DNA from 4 places in the Sphingobium sp. B8D3A genome. Region 3 is predicted to be linked to each of the others. Evidence: predicted binding sites of a transcription regulator. Region 3 holds the regulator's gene; each other region holds the start of a gene.

Region 1 (3,810 bases), 1.2 Mb from region 3:
AGGTAGCGCGCGTCGTGCGGCTGCCGACGGGCGCGACCCTGTATGACCCCGGCGATACCGTGGTCGCCGCCTATTTCCCCCTTGGCGATGCGGTCGCGACTTTCCACGTGCTGATGGACGACGGCTCGTCGGTCGAGATCGCGATGGTCGGCCGTGAGGGCGCTGTGGGCGGCATCGTCAGCAGCGGGCGGCTGGCGGCTTACTCCCGGTCATGCGTGATGCATGGCGGCTATTTCGCCCGGTTCGATTCTGCGACGCTGGAGACGCTGAAAGCGAGTTCTCCCGCCATTCGCGATCTGCTCAGCCGCTATGCGGACTGTCTGCTCGCCCAGATTTTCCAGTCGGTCGCGTGTAACGCCGTCCACAGCCTGGAGATGCGGGCGGCCAAATGGCTGACGGCCGCTGTCGATCGCACCGGCAACAATCAGGTGATGATGACGCAGGAGGAATTCGGGTCCCTTCTCGGCATTGCGCGCAGCTATGCCAGCCGCCTGATCAAGAGCTTCAAGACCGACGGGCTCGTCCAGACCCGGCGCGGCTCGCTCGTCGTGCTGGATGCGGATCGGCTGCGTCAGCGCGCCTGTTCATGCAACGACATGGTGCGCACCCATTTCGATCACGTGCTGGCGGGCGTCTATCCGGACCCCGCCGAGCTTGAGCATCTGGTCCACGACGTCAGCCCCTAGCGTTTGCCAGGAGGTGACGCGCAGGGACGGCCTCCTACTTTCTGGTCTTGGGCGGGAGCGGCGCGCATTTGGTCTTGTCGCCAGCCAGACAGGCCGCGACATCTGCTTCCCACTTCGCCCGCGCCTCGGCGGCCTGCGCCTGTTCGGCGGCGATCTTCGCATCCCGCGCCGCCAGCGCGTCGCGATAGGTCTGTTCGCGCGCGGCCTGCTCGTCGGCAATGGCTTTCTTCTGCGCTTCGAAATCGCTCATCTGCTGCGCAGCCAGCTTTGCCTGCTCGGCATGGAGCACACGCCGCTCTTCCTGCTCCTGCGGCGTGTCCTGCGCCAGCGCGACGGTGGCTGAAACCATCATGGTGCCTGCAAGGGTCGCCAGTCGTGCGTAACGTGCCAGGGTCATGTCGTTCTCCGTCGTCTGTCGGGCCGGGCATTCCACGCAGCGGCCTGCTGGTACAATGATTAAGATCAAGACTCGATGCACGTGCAATCGCGCGAATGTCCGTCGGGCCATCTCGCATCTGGCCTCGGGCGATCCTATCTGTGCCTCTGGCTGAACCTTGCCGCTGGATTCCCTTCAGGAACAGAGATAGAACACCGCCCATGAGCCTTACCCATATTTCGGTGCGCGGCGCGCGCGAGCACAATCTCAAGGGCATTGACGTGGATCTGCCGCGCGATGCGCTGGTCGTCATCACGGGCCTCTCCGGCAGCGGCAAGTCGAGCCTCGCCTTCGACACCATCTATGCCGAAGGGCAGCGGCGCTATGTGGAGTCCCTCTCCGCTTATGCGCGCCAGTTCCTGGAAATGATGCAGAAGCCGGATGTCGAGCATATCGACGGCCTCTCGCCGGCCATCTCGATCGAGCAGAAGACGACCAGCCGCAACCCGCGCTCCACGGTCGCGACCGTGACCGAGATCTACGACTATATGCGCCTGCTGTGGGCGCGCGTGGGCGTGCCTTACTCCCCCGCCACCGGCCTGCCGATCAGCGCGCAGACGGTGAGCCAGATGGTCGACCGCGTGCTGGCGCTTCCGGAGGGGACGCGGGTCTATCTGCTCGCCCCGGTCGTGCGGGGCCGCAAGGGCGAGTATCGCAAGGAACTGGCCGAGTGGCAGCGCGCCGGCTTCACCCGCGTGCGCATCGATGGCGAGTTCTACCCCATCGAGGAAGCCCCCGCGCTCGACAAGAAGTATAAGCACGACATTGAGGTGGTGGTGGACCGCGTGGTCGTCCGCGAGGATATGGCGCAGCGGCTGGCGGAGAGCTTCGAGACGGCGCTCAAGCTGGCTGAGGGGCTGGCTTATGTGGATTTGGCTGAGGGGACAGTGGCGGAACTGGGCAGCACGCCCTCCCCGTTCGTGTCGAGCGAAGTCGAGACACAAGAGGAGAACGCTGCTGGCATCTCGACTTCGCTCGATGCGAACGGAGGCAGTGCCAAAGGCAAGACCGGCATGAAAAACGCCGGCATTCCGGCCAACCGCATCATCTTCTCCGAAAAATTCGCCTGCCCGGTCAGCGGCTTCACCATTCAGGAGATCGAGCCGCGCCTGTTCTCGTTCAACGCGCCGCAGGGTGCTTGCCCGGCCTGCGATGGCCTGGGCGAGAAGCTGGAGTTTGACGAGCAACTCGTCGTCCCCAATGAGGCGCTGACCCTCAAAAAGGGCGCGATCGTGCCCTGGGCCAAGTCCAATCCGCCGAGCCCTTATTACATGCAGGTGCTCGCCTCCCTCGCCAAGGCCTTCGGCTTCAGCCTGGAGACGCCGTGGAGCGAACTGCCGGGCGAGGTGCGCCTCATCATCCTGCACGGCACGGGCGGCAAGCCGGTCACCCTCACCTTCCAGGATGGGCGCAAGAGCTACAGCGTCTCCAAGCCGTTCGAGGGCGTGATCGGCAATCTCAACCGCCGGATGCTGCAGACGGACAGCGCCTGGATGCGCGAGGAATTGGGCAAGTTCCAGACCGCGCAGCCCTGCGAGACCTGCGGCGGCGCGCGCCTCAAGCCCGAGGCGCTGGCCGTGAAGGTCGCGATGCAGGACATCGCCACTCCCACCCGCATGAGCGTGGTGGATGCGCTGGCCTGGTTCACCGCCCTGCCCCGGCATCTGACCGATCAGCAGAACCAGATCGCCAAGGCCATTCTCAAGGAGATTATCGAGCGGCTCGGCTTCCTCAACAATGTCGGCCTCGATTATCTTAATCTGGATCGCACCAGCGGCACGCTCTCGGGCGGCGAGAGCCAGCGCATTCGCCTCGCCAGCCAGATCGGCTCGGGCCTCTCCGGCGTGCTCTATGTGCTGGACGAGCCGAGCATCGGCCTCCACCAGCGCGACAACGACATGCTGCTGGTGACGCTCAGGCGCCTGCGCGATCTCGGCAACACCGTCATCGTCGTGGAGCATGATGAGGACGCGATCCGCGCGGCCGACCATATCGTCGACATGGGGCCGGGCGCCGGCGTGCATGGCGGCGAGATCGTCGCGCAGGGCACGCTGGCCGATGTGCTGGCGACGCAGGGCTCGCTCACCGCCGATTATCTCAACGGCACGCGCGAAATCCCCGTCGCCGCCAAGCGCCGCAAGGGCAGCGGCAAGAAGCTGACCGTCAAAAATGCCCGTGCCAACAATCTCAAGGGCGTCAGCGCGTCCATCCCGCTCGGTACCTTCACCTGCATCACCGGCGTCTCCGGCTCGGGCAAGTCCAGCTTCACCATCGATACGCTCTATGCCGCCAGCGCCCGCGCGCTGAATGGCGCCCGCGTCATCGCCGGCGCGCATGACAAGATCGAGGGGCTGGAGCATCTCGACAAGGTGATCGACATCGATCAGTCGCCCATCGGCCGCACCCCGCGCTCCAACCCGGCGACCTATACCGGCGCTTTCACCAACATCCGCGACTGGTTCGCCGGCCTGCCGGAAAGCCAGGCGCGCGGCTACAAGCCCGGCCGCTTCTCCTTCAACGTGAAGGGCGGCCGCTGCGAGGCCTGCCAGGGCGATGGCGTCATCAAGATCGAGATGCACTTCCTGCCGGATGTCTACGTCACCTGCGAGGAATGCCACGGCAAGCGCTACAATCGCGAGACGCTGGAGGTGAAGTTCAAGGGCCACAGCATCGCTGACGTGCTGGACA
Region 2 (3,810 bases), 150 kb from region 3:
TATGTGGTGGCTATGGGGTCCTCTGCTCTTCGCCTCTATGGCTTATCTCGACCCCAGGAATGAGCGGGCGGATATGTATGATTTCGCCCGATCTGCTCCGCGCTTCGTGCGTGAAGGGGTCGTGGATGACGTTGGAATTCGCGGCCGCTGGATGCAGCTCCGTATGCCCAATGCTACCCGGCGAGTAAGTTGCGAGGCCGCTCGAACGCGTACGTGGGACACCGATTGTCTCCCCCGAGAGCGTTTTCCGCTACGTGTCAAACTAACCTTGGTGGACTATAGAAAGCACTGGTTGATCATCAGCGCCGCTGACAAGAATGGCATGATCTTGAGTGAGCAAAAGCAGCTCGCCTATCTGAAGAGGCGGTCGGAGTTCGATAAATCACAGAGCCCCGGCAAGAACTTTATTCAGAATCTCATCTTAGGATTTGCAGTCGGCGGTCCGCTCACGCTCCTCGCGTTCCGCCGACGTAGGAAGCTTCAACAGGCTGCAAATGCTGCCAACCAGCACCAATGATCAATGTGCGTTCTACCGCGCCACCGGGATCTCCCGAATATCCGTCGTCCAGGAGGGGCTCTTCTGCCCCCGCTTGGTATCGAAAGTCCGCCCACCAAAGCCCTGCGCTGCCAGCTGGATCGTCCCCCGACCGAACCGCTCGTTCAGCCCGTCCATAGCCGTCAGCAGCCCTCGCGCGCGCGGGTCGGCCTGGACGAACAGGTCGCCTTGCCCGGTCCCCTCCGGCACCAGCTCCTCCAGCAGCACCCCGCATTTGGTGTAGACGCCGCCCGGCTGATACATCGCCTCCATCATGCGCCCCGCATGTGCAGCGATGATGCGCGGATCATTGCTCGGCGGGGAGAGGCGCATCTGCCGGCTTGCCGAGGGCGCATTCGCCCGAAACCGCGATCCATGCGCAAACGCGATCATCCGCGTCGCCATCAGGCTTTGCTCGCGCAGCTTCTCGGCCGCGCGCACCGCGCGCCGCACCATCGCCTCCCGCAGCTCGCCCACATCGGTCACCGGCGCGCCGAACTGGCGCGTCACTGCCGTCGCCTTGCGCGCCTCCGGCTCGGGCTTGAAGTCGTCGCACGCTACCCCGTTCAGCTCCAGCACCAGGCGCTCGAGCACGACTGTGCCGACCGAGCGCGCCACCGCCGGGGGCAGGGCGACCAGATCGGCCACGGTGCGCACGCCGAGCGGCTGCAGCCGCGCCGCCAGTGCTCGCGCGATGCCCCACACCTCGGTCACCGGCCATTGCGCAAACAGCCGCGCGCGCAGCTCCACATCATGCAGGTCGATGACGCCGCCCCAAACCTTCTCGGTCGCCTTGGCCAGCGCATTCGCCACCTTGGAGAGCGTGCGCGTCGGCCCCAGGCCGATCCGCGTCGGCAGGCCCACTGTGCGCAGGATCGCGGCGCGCAGCGCATGCGCCGCCGCCACATCGCCAAGCCCATCCGCACGCGTCGGCAGCCGATAAAAGCTCTCGTCGATGGAATAGATCTCCACCAGGTCGCTATGCGCGCCGATCACCGCGTTGAACCGGCGGTTCATGTCGGCATAGAGCTCGTAGTTGGATGAGCGCAGCGCGATGCCGTGCCGCTTGATCACATCGCGGATCTTGAACACCGGATCGCCCATCTTGATGTGCAGCGCCTTCGCCTCGGCGCTCCGCGCGATCGCGCAGCCATCATTGTTGGAGAGGACGATCACCGGCACGCGCCGCAACTGCGGGTCGAACACCCGCTCGCTGGAGACATACATATTCTCCACGTCGACGATCGCCCAGCTCATCGCTGCCAGCTCATCGCTGATAGTCGCGCACGCCGGCGCGCACCACGCCCCAAATCTCGGTGGTCTCGTCCGCCAGATGGTCGGCATAGCTCTGCCGGCTGTTGCGCGCTTCCAGATAGGGCACGCCGCCCCGGTAGACGAGCTGGCGGCACACAAAGCCACCGGCGACGATCGCGATGACGATATGGCCGTTGCGCGGCGTCACATCGCGGTCCACCACCACCACGTCCCGGTCGGAAATGCCGGCATCGATCATGCTGGAGCCATCGATGCGGAACACGAAGCTGCCGGCCCGGTTGAGCCGCAGCAACTCCGCCAGATTAATGGCGTCTTCCTCCCAGTCCTGGGCGGGGCTTGGAAAGCCGGCGCCCGCCACGCCGATCGGCTTGAACCGGATGCCCGGCGCCATATCGGCGAGCGGGACCGGCTGCGCGATTGGCAGCAGCATGATCAGATTCCCTGGCTCGTCACCCCACATAACGCCAAAGAGAACAGATTGGGAACATCCCAGATGTGCAGTTCGTCGCTTTCCTGCGCCAGGAGCGCGGCGACGCTACGACGCCGGGGCAGGGGTCGCGTAAGTGCCGGTGGCCAGGCCGACGACGACATAGCCGACGTTGAGCCATGACAGCCAGCACACCAGCAGCGCGCCCAAGCCGTGCCCAACAGCGAAATTCATGCCCATCGATATGAACACGCCAACAAAATAGGCGATGGAGCTCATTTCCGCGATCTGTTGCGCTGAACTGGCGGTCGCGTTCTTGATCGCCCGCAGTTCTGTCAGGATCTCGGAATTATCCACGGTCGCAAGAATCTGCCCCGGCGCCGTAGTCGCTCCTGCCGCGGCTGATGATCCGCCAATGCGGCCCGCATAGCCGCAGCCACCGCATCCTTCACAAATCGCACCGTAAGCCCTCGAGCCATTTCCGGAGCAGAGTTTGCACGGAGTGGCGGGTTCAAGAACGTGGACGGATCCGGCACCGCCGCATCCCTCGCATACCGCCCCGTATGCCCTCGATCCGTTTCCGTAACAAAGCTTGCAAGACACAGCCGTCGTCATGATTTCCCCCGCATATTTGCCAGCCAGCGGCTCACCTAGTTTCGCGGCCGCAGCGTCAACGCGTCCAGATCCTTGCGTTCATAGGTGTTCAGATAGACCGGCTTTTCTGCCGGCTGCAGCACGCCGCCGGAGAACTTGAACTCCTCGAACTCGCCGCCGTGCGTTTCGCCCTTTTCATCGAGCCGCAGGGCGTAGCGGTAACAGAACTCATGTCCCATCACGCCAGCCCAGCGCTCGCGCAGATCCTTACGCCATGTCTCGAGAGTGGCCGGTTGGGCGCTGATGTCGGTGGATTGGATCTTGGCGACATTGTCGGCCGTGATGTAGAAATTGGCCCGCTCCACAGACCATTCGTCGGTGGTCACACAGATCGCGTCGCCTTTGAGCATCTGCCGATCTCGCATCACATGCTTCTCGGCACTGTCCCATTTGTAGACGGTCATCGTGTTCACTTGGGTCGGGCTGACGACTGTCTCGGCATATTGCACGTTATCGCAGCTGTCGCCGTCGCCAGGACGATAGCAATACACCACGCCATTCTTGAACTTATCGAACATGGTCTGGGCCGAGACATACAGCCTTCCATCGGGCGTCTTTGTCGGGGCCTCGGTCTTTGCTGCAGCGGCGACGGCGGCGCCGTTTCCGGCAGTCGTGCTGTCGGGAGGTCCTTGCTCCGAGCATCCAGACAAAATGACCAGCGCCGCAGCACCGGCTTGCGCGCGAAAACGATTCTTACCCACGATGACCCCCCACAAGGTTCACGTGATGTTTACCGACTTTGCGAGCGTGGCAAAGCGAGAAAATGGATGCTGAAAGCTGCCAGTCCAGACACCACGACGTTGCGGAGACTGCCGACACCGCTTAGCGTTGTCAGATGCCCCGACTATTCGCGAAAATTGGGAAAATCGTCTCGCGTTGGACCAGTCGCGAGGAAAGATTTTTGAGGCACCAATTCCAC
Region 3 (3,810 bases):
CCTCGATCGCGGATTCGGTCGAGCGGGCGCGGTCGGTATCCTCGACGCGCAGCAGGAACTTGCCGCCGTGGTGACGAGCGAAAAGATAGTTGAACAGCGCCGTGCGTGCGCCGCCAATGTGGAGATATCCCGTAGGCGAGGGGGCAAAGCGGGTGACGACCGTGCCTGTTTGTTTCCGTCCTTCTGCCACGCTATGCCTGCTTTTCCCTTATGTCGCGGGTGGGTTTCCTAGTGAACGAGAATGCCCCTAGCACGCCTTTTCCGGCTCGACAAATACCGTTGTTGCGCCGCAGCAGTGTCTGGTTGGGACGGCTTCACGCGCGGACGGAATCGGTGCTGGAGGCCGAGCGGGCGCAGCTACCGCTGTGGGTGCCGATCCTGCTGGGCGCCGGGATCATCGCCTGGTTCACCTTGCCTGCGCCACCGCAGTGGATGGCGTGGATCGCCTTCTGGCTGGGCGCCGCCGCTGCCTTTGGCGCCGTGGGGCGCGGAGGGCGATTGCCTGCTGCGCTGGCCATCGGGGCGGTGCTGTTGGCGGCGGGCTGTCTGCTGATCTGGGCCAAAGCGCTGCTCGTGGCGCAGCCGCCACTTTCGCGCGCCGCGGTGGTGGAGATGGAGGCTCGAGTCCTCTCGGCAACGCCCTTGGCTGCCCGGGGACTGGTGCGGCTGGAGGTCGCGCCGCTGTCCCGCCCTGACCTGCCGGCGCGGGTCCGCATCAACGCGGCGCCCGATCAGATGGCAGAGGAGATTGCCGCAGGGGACCGCATTGCCGTCCGAGCGCGGCTAATGCCGCCTGCACCGGCTGCCCTGCCGGGCGCTTATGATTTTGCGCGGGCGGCCTATTTTTCCGGCCTCGGCGCTACCGGGCGGGCACTCGGCAAAGTGCAGCGCCTCGATGCGGCAACCGCTGGCGGGGATGCGCGCGCGTCACTCGCCCACCACATCGCCGCGCGGTTGCCGGGGCCGGAAGGGACGATTGCGATCACGCTCGCCACGGGCAATCAGAACTGGATCAGCGAGGCGGATGCGGACGCGATGCGGCGCAGCGGGCTTGCCCATCTGCTCTCGATCAGTGGCTTGCACGTCTCCGCGCTGATCGGCGGCGTGATTCTCATCATGGTCAGTCTGCTTGCGCTGTCGCCGACCCTTGCGCTGCGCTGGCCGGTGCTGATGATCGCCGCCTGCGTGGGCGGCGCGGCGGGCATCGGATACACTGTGTTCACCGGGGCGCAGGTGCCGACGATCCGCTCCTGCATTGCCGCTCTGCTGGTGATCGCGGGCATGGCTCTGGGCCGCGAAGCAATCGGGCTGCGCTTGATCGCGACCGGCGCGCTGATCGTGATGATCTTCTGGCCCCAGGCTGTCATCGGCCCTAGCTTCCAGATGAGCTTCGTTGCCGTGACCGCAATCGTGGCGCTTTACGAATATCCCCCCGCACGGCGGCTGTTCGAGCGACGCGACGAGGGGCGGATAAAGCGCTGGACCCGCAGCCTCGGCGCCTTGCTGGCGACAGGTTTGCTGGTGGAGCTGGTGCTGACGCCGATTGCCTTCGCTCATTTTCATCGCTCCGGCCTGCTGGGCGCTGCGGCCAATATGATCGCCATTCCGCTCACAAGTTTCGTGGTGATGCCCGCCGAGGTGTTCGCGCTGGTACTCGATGCCGTCGGGCTGGGGGCTCCGGTCTGGTGGGTCGTCGGCGTGGCGCTCAAATTCCTGCTGTGGATTGCGCATAGTGTCGCCAGTCAGCCCTTTGCGACGCTGTCGCTGCCCGTCTCCAGCGGACTGGCCTTTGCGCTCGCCATGATCGGCCTCTTGTGGCTGATGCTCTGGCACACGGCGCTGCGCTGGTGGGGCTTGCCTCTGGTGGCTTTGGGTTTTCTTCTGACATTTCTGGCACCGTCCGCTGATGTGCTCGTCACCGCCGACGGCCATCATGTGGCGGTGCGCCTGGGCGACGGGCGGATGGCACTGCTGCGGGACCGAAGCGGGGACTATGTTCGCACGACTCTGGCCGAGGCGAGCGCTTATGACGGCGAGTTTGCGTCCCTCGCGCAGGCGCCGGACACGCGATGCACGCGGGACATGTGCGCGATGACATTGCCGGGCCGTACCGGCCAGCCGCCGGTTCACCTGCTGATCAGTCGCTCGCGCTTGCTCGTTCCCTATCCCGAGTTGGTGGCCGCCTGCGCACAGGCTGATCTTGTGATTGCCGACCGACGCCTGCCGCCCGGATGTGTGCCGCGCTGGGCAAAGCTGGATCGGCCCGCACTGAGTGCCATGGGGGGCGCACTGGTCCTGCTGGACAGCCGGGAGATCGTGCCGGGCCACGACCCGCGCAGTCGCCATCCCTGGATAGCGGGCACCGGCTCGCGCTAGAGCCAGCGTCCCAAACCGCCCGTCTCAGTTATAGCGCCGCAATAGCCCTGCGAGCCGACCCTGAATGCGCACCTGCCGCGCCTCATAGGTTTGCGGCTCATGATCGCGATTGGCGGGGTCGAGCCTCACCTTGCGGCCGTCATGATGGAAATATTTGAGCGTCGCTTCATTCTCGTCGATGAGGGCAACGACGATCTGGCCATCGCGCGCCGTCTCGGTCCGTTGGATCAGCGCGAAGTCACCGTCGAAAATCCCTGCTTCGATCATCGAGTCACCGGAGACTTCCAGAGCGTAATGATCGCCGGCGCCCAGCAATGCGGCCGGGACGGGCAGCATGGTATCGCTCTCCATTGCCTCGATGGGAAGACCAGCAGCGATACGCCCATGCAGCGGAATTTCGATCACGTCATTGGCGGCGATGGGGATCGTCCGCGCCGGCGCAGTGGGCACCTTGCGCAGCGGGGTCACGTTGGTGGCCGCCGCCGGCTCTTCCGTCCGCTCCGCCACGGGCATACCGTCCGGCAATTTGAGGATTTCGAGCGCCCGCGCACGATTGGGCAGCCTACGGATGAAGCCGCGCTCTTCCAGCGCGCTGATCAGCCGGTGGATGCCGGACTTCGACTTGAGGTCCAGCGCCTCCTTCATCTCCTCGAAACTGGGCGAGACGCCACCCTGATCGAGATGCTGCTTGATGTAGCTGAGCAGTTGCTGTTGCTTGGCGGTCAACATGAGTGGTTCCCCAATATGGAACGGACGGAGAACGTTTAGGAAACGAATCGAGCCACGTCAACACGGATCGGCCGAATATCTCGCGTTTCGGTGGGCTGGCGCTCCAGCCTTGCGCTAGCGAGCGATCAGGTCAGGATGTGCTGATCGGGCGCGATGGGCGCGGGGAGATCAGTCGCGCCGAGGCGGGCGAGCATTTCGCGTTCCACCGTCCGCGTCATAGCATCGAGCGGCAAATCGTTGGGATCATAGCCGAACGGGTCTTCCAGCTGATCGCCCAAGGCGTCCAGCCCGAAGAAGGTGTAGCTCGCCACCAGCACCGGAATGAGGGCCCACCAGCCCAGCGAACCAGCCAGGGCGAAAGGCAGCAACAGGCAGAAGACGTAGGTCGTGCGGTGGAGAATGAGCGAATAGGTGAACGGTACCGGCGTGCTGGCGATCCGCTCGCAGGCCGCCTGCACATCGCTGAGCGCCTTGAGCTGCCCCTCGATGAGCGAATGATGGATCGGGTTGATCCGCCCGTCTGCGGACAGGTGCAGGCAGTGCGCGCCCATCTCGTAGAGCACGGTGTCGGTAGGGTTCGGGGAGGTGCGCCAAGGCCCATCCTTTACCCACCTGCCGATCGCGGCCGCCTCGTCATGCTGGCGCAGGCGGGAAGCAAGACCGTTGGTGAAGCCGCAGATGCCGCGGAGCAGCGGGGTGCGTTCC
Region 4 (3,810 bases), 470 kb from region 3:
GGCGCCCGATCCCTATCTCCTCGCGGCCGAGCGGCTGCGCGTCTCGCCGGCCGATTGCCTTGCCCTTGAGGATTCGCACAATGGCGTGCGCTCGGCAGCCGCGGCAGGCATGATGACGGTGATGGTGCCGGATCTAATGGCAACCACAGCGGAAATGCAGGACCTTTGCGCCCACATCGTCGAGGATCTGCACGCTGTGCGCGAGATCGTGCTGGCGTCGCTTTCGGAAGGCCGCGTGGTCGAACGACGCTAGTCCGCGCGCCCGGTGACTTGCTCGTCGGCCGTGGCATCGGCCTCCTGAGCGGCGCCCTCGCCCGGTGATGGCGCCGGCAAGCGCCCAAGCGCTTCGACCGGCTCGATCGCGTCGATCTCCCGCGATCCGGTTTCGACACTTAGATCCTTGAAGCGTCGCCCGGTCACCAACACGCGATTTTCGAAGCTGGAGACGAATTTATTATAGCTGGAAACCGAGCCATTGAGGCTGCGGCCGAGCGAAGAAAGATGCCCGGCGGCCACCGCCAGCCGCTCATACATCTCCTTGCCGAGCGCCGCGATCTGCTGGGTCTGTTCGGCCATTTTCTCCTGCCGCCAGACGCTTGCCACCGTGCGCGCAATGGCGACCAGATTGGTCGGCGTGGCCAGCAGCACGCGCTTCTCGAAGGCCCATTCCCACAGGCCGTCATCCTGCTCCAGCGCCGCCGCGAGGAAATGCTCGCCGGGGATGAACATCACGACATAGTCCGCCGCATCGCCGAAGCGCGTCCAGTAATCCTTGGCGCCAAGCTGCTGGGCGTGGTTGCGGATCGCGCCGGCATGGGCCTTGAGATGCCCGGCCCGCACCACCTCGTCCACGGCGTCGACCGCTTCCAGATAGGCGTTGAGCGAGCATTTGGCGTCGATGATGAGTTGCCGCCCCCCGGGCAGACGCACGATCACGTCCGGGCGCAAGCGCCCGTCAGCAGTATCCACCGAAACTTCTGAGCGGAAATCGGCGAACTGGCTGAGGCCCGCCATTTCCAGGACGTTACGCAATTGCTGTTCGCCCCAGCGCCCGCGCGCCTTGGGGCTGGAGCGCAGCGCATTCACCAGTCGCGCCGTCTCCACCCGCGCCTCGGCACTGCCCAGCCGAACCTGCTCAACGGCCTCGCGGAGCGCGGCGTAGCTATCCACCCGCTCCTTCTCGACCTTGCCCAGGCCTTCCTCATAGCGCTTGAGCGTGGTCTCGACCGGCTGCAGCAGCGCCTTGAGGCTGGCCTCGCTCTTCTCATGGGCCTGATGGAAGCGCTGGTCGGCGCGCTCGATGAGCAAACGTTGCGCCTCGTTCAGCAACTTGCCGGCGGTCTCACTGAACTGCGCAGACAATTGCTCGCGCGCCTCACCCAGCGCGCGAATCTGGGCCTCGAAGCCCTCCATCCGCGCCTTCTGATCGGCCTGGACTGCCGCGAGCATCCGTTCGGCCTCGTCACGCGCGCGATCGGTGTCCTCCAGTTTCGCACGCAAGGCTTCGGTCTCTTCCGCCCGGCTCGCCGCCACCGCGAGGTCGCGCAGCGCGGCGTTGCGCATATCCTCAAGGGTGGCGAGTCGGTCGGCGAGAGCCTTGCGCTCGGCCTCGACCGGTGCAGCCACGCGGGCGCGCATCAACCAGCCGGCGGCAAGCCCGACCAGCAGAAGAAGCAGACTGAGAACAAGGCTTTCAACGGTCACGGCAACTCGCGGCAAAACAGGAACGAAATGAGAACCTATCGCCCCTGCCCCACAAGCGCAAGCCCGTCACTCGATATGGCCCTGCTCGCGGAAGAAGCTGTTGAGGGCGCCGAGCATCGTCTGCCACCAGTCTACGACATCGGCGAAATTGCGCTGGGTCAGGCCCCCATAGGTCGTCACGTCATAAGTCAGGTCGAGCGAGCCATCCTCGTCCACCGCCATCTGGCTGAACCGGTTCTTGCGGTTCCACAAATTGGCGAGCTCTGGCGTGTTCTTGCCGTCATCCACGAAGCTGGTCGAGAAGTGCAGCGAGGCGCAGTTCTTCCCGTCCTCGCATTCATAAAAATAGATGTTGAAGTTGTAGCCGCTCGCCGCGCTGGTGATCATCGGGTTGCCGGTGGACTCACTCTGGCTCAGGCTGGCCTTGTAGCCGGCGTCCTGGATCGCCTTCACCACCGTCTCGGGCGCATTTGCGCAGACAAGCCCCTTGCCGCACGGTTCCTCATCGGCCGCATGAGCGGGCTCCGCCATCATCACAAACGCACATGCTGCAGCGGAAATCCAAGCGGTCGTCTTCATCGTCGTCCCCATTTGCTCGTTACGGCCACGGCCTTATCGCGATGAAGCGGACATCACCACACCGCAAAGCCTATTGCGGATATGTTCTTCATATGTTCTATTGGCGCATGACTGCGATCAAGGGGCGCGGCGCCCCGGCCAATGAGGTATCGAGCCGCTTCCACCTGCCCGCGCGCGAGGTCGATGGCGACTGGCTGGATGCGCGACTGGCGGACGAGGAGGACCAGCCGCCACCCCTGCGCACCACCGTGACGCTGGAGCAGGCGCGCACGATCATCACCCGCAACAATTCCCCTGACATTGGCTTTGAACAATCGGTGAATGCCTATCGGGGCTGCGAACATGGGTGCATTTATTGCTTTGCGCGGCCGAGCCATGCCCGGTTCGATCTCTCGCCGGGGCTGGACTTCGAGAGCCGGTTGTTCGCCAAGCCGGATGCAGCCAAGCTGCTGCGGCAGGAACTCGCCAGGCGCGCTTATGTGGTGAAGACCATTGCGATGGGGACAAACACCGACCCCTATCAGCCTATCGAGGCGCGGTATCGCATCACGCGGGCGTGCATCGAGGTGCTGGCGGACTGCCGCCATCCGCTGATGATTACCACCAAATCCAATCGGGTGCAGCGGGATCTCGATTTGCTGCGGCCAATGGCAGCGCAGGGGCTGGTCGCGGTGGCGATTTCGCTGACGACACTGGATGCCGGGCTGCACCGCAAGCTGGAGCCGCGCGCGCCCTCGCCTGCCAGTCGGCTCGCGGCGATCCGCGGGCTCTCACAGGCGGGGGTGCCGGCCCATGCCAGCCTGTCACCGATGATCCCGGCGATCAACGATCATGAGATCGAAGCACTTGTCGCGGCGGCCGCAGAGGCGGGCGCGCAATCGGTCTCGTTCATTCCGGTGCGACTGCCCTTCGAGGTCGCGCCGCTGTTCCGGGAGTGGCTCGATGCCCATTATCCAGACCGGGCCGCCAAGGTGATGAGCCTCATTCAGTCGATGCGCAGCGGGCGCGACAATGATCCCAATTTCGGCACGCGCATGCGTGGGTCCGGGGCTTATGCGGAGCTAATCGGCACGCGCTTCCGTGTCGCTCAGGCACGCCATGGCCTTGGCAAGGGCCGCCTTGCGCTGCGGCGCGATCTGTTCGTGCCGCCGTCTGATCAGGGCGATCTGTTCAGCATGCTGCGATGAACAGACCGCCCTTCGGTTATGTCAGATCAGTTGAAGGACACGCGCATCGTCGCCTTGCGACCGCGCAACGTGTAGCCAACCGCGCCGAAGCCGATGACCAGCATGGCCCAGACAGCCGGCTCAGGCACCGGCGGAGCGTTGGTTCCGTTTACGGCAATATTGTCGATGTTCGCCGAGGCGCCACCGACGACGAAGCCGAAGACGACCCGATCGACCAGATTGCTGGCGCCGGCGATGGTGGAGAAATCCCCGGAGAAGGTCGAGAGCAGGCTGAACACCGGCACCTGACCCGCAAAGCCGGTCACGCTGTAGAGCAGGTTGCTGTCCACGGTCGCCAGAT

Evidence for each region. Region 3 encodes LexA, which represses DNA repair genes until DNA is damaged. Its sites were predicted from a motif close to GTTCCNCNCTTGTTCT; they were not measured.
Region 1: the regulator LexA is predicted to act here: its motif matches at 1,261-1,276, upstream of uvrA (excinuclease ABC subunit UvrA).
Region 2: the regulator LexA is predicted to act here: its motif matches at 2,281-2,296, upstream of M2342_RS10250 (LexA family protein).
Region 4: the regulator LexA is predicted to act here: its motif matches at 1,724-1,739, upstream of rmuC (DNA recombination protein RmuC).

The regions. Positions count from the first base shown of each region.
Region 1 covers NZ_JAOQOS010000001.1:1,180,741-1,184,550, reverse strand. Annotated here, with positions in the region: gene M2342_RS05365 (Crp/Fnr family transcriptional regulator) at 1-686, shown strand, start outside; gene M2342_RS05360 (hypothetical protein) at 721-1,083, opposite strand; gene uvrA (excinuclease ABC subunit UvrA) at 1,284-3,810, shown strand, end outside.
Region 2 covers NZ_JAOQOS010000001.1:2,209,100-2,212,909, reverse strand. Annotated here, with positions in the region: gene M2342_RS10260 (hypothetical protein) at 74-517, shown strand; gene M2342_RS10255 (Y-family DNA polymerase) at 530-1,792, opposite strand; gene M2342_RS10250 (LexA family protein) at 1,803-2,240, opposite strand; gene M2342_RS10245 (hypothetical protein) at 2,346-2,594, opposite strand; gene M2342_RS10240 (hypothetical protein) at 2,888-3,607, opposite strand; gene M2342_RS10235 (hypothetical protein) at 3,793-3,810, shown strand, end outside.
Region 3 covers NZ_JAOQOS010000001.1:2,358,327-2,362,136, reverse strand. Annotated here, with positions in the region: gene gltX (glutamate--tRNA ligase) at 1-190, opposite strand, end outside; gene M2342_RS10985 (ComEC/Rec2 family competence protein) at 304-2,376, shown strand; gene lexA (transcriptional repressor LexA) at 2,401-3,105, opposite strand; gene M2342_RS10975 (bestrophin family protein) at 3,231-3,810, opposite strand, start outside.
Region 4 covers NZ_JAOQOS010000001.1:1,886,455-1,890,264, reverse strand. Annotated here, with positions in the region: gene M2342_RS08675 (HAD family hydrolase) at 1-253, shown strand, start outside; gene rmuC (DNA recombination protein RmuC) at 250-1,638, opposite strand; gene M2342_RS08665 (YbjN domain-containing protein) at 1,771-2,283, opposite strand; gene M2342_RS08660 (PA0069 family radical SAM protein) at 2,391-3,470, shown strand; gene M2342_RS08655 (PEPxxWA-CTERM sorting domain-containing protein) at 3,497-3,810, opposite strand, start outside.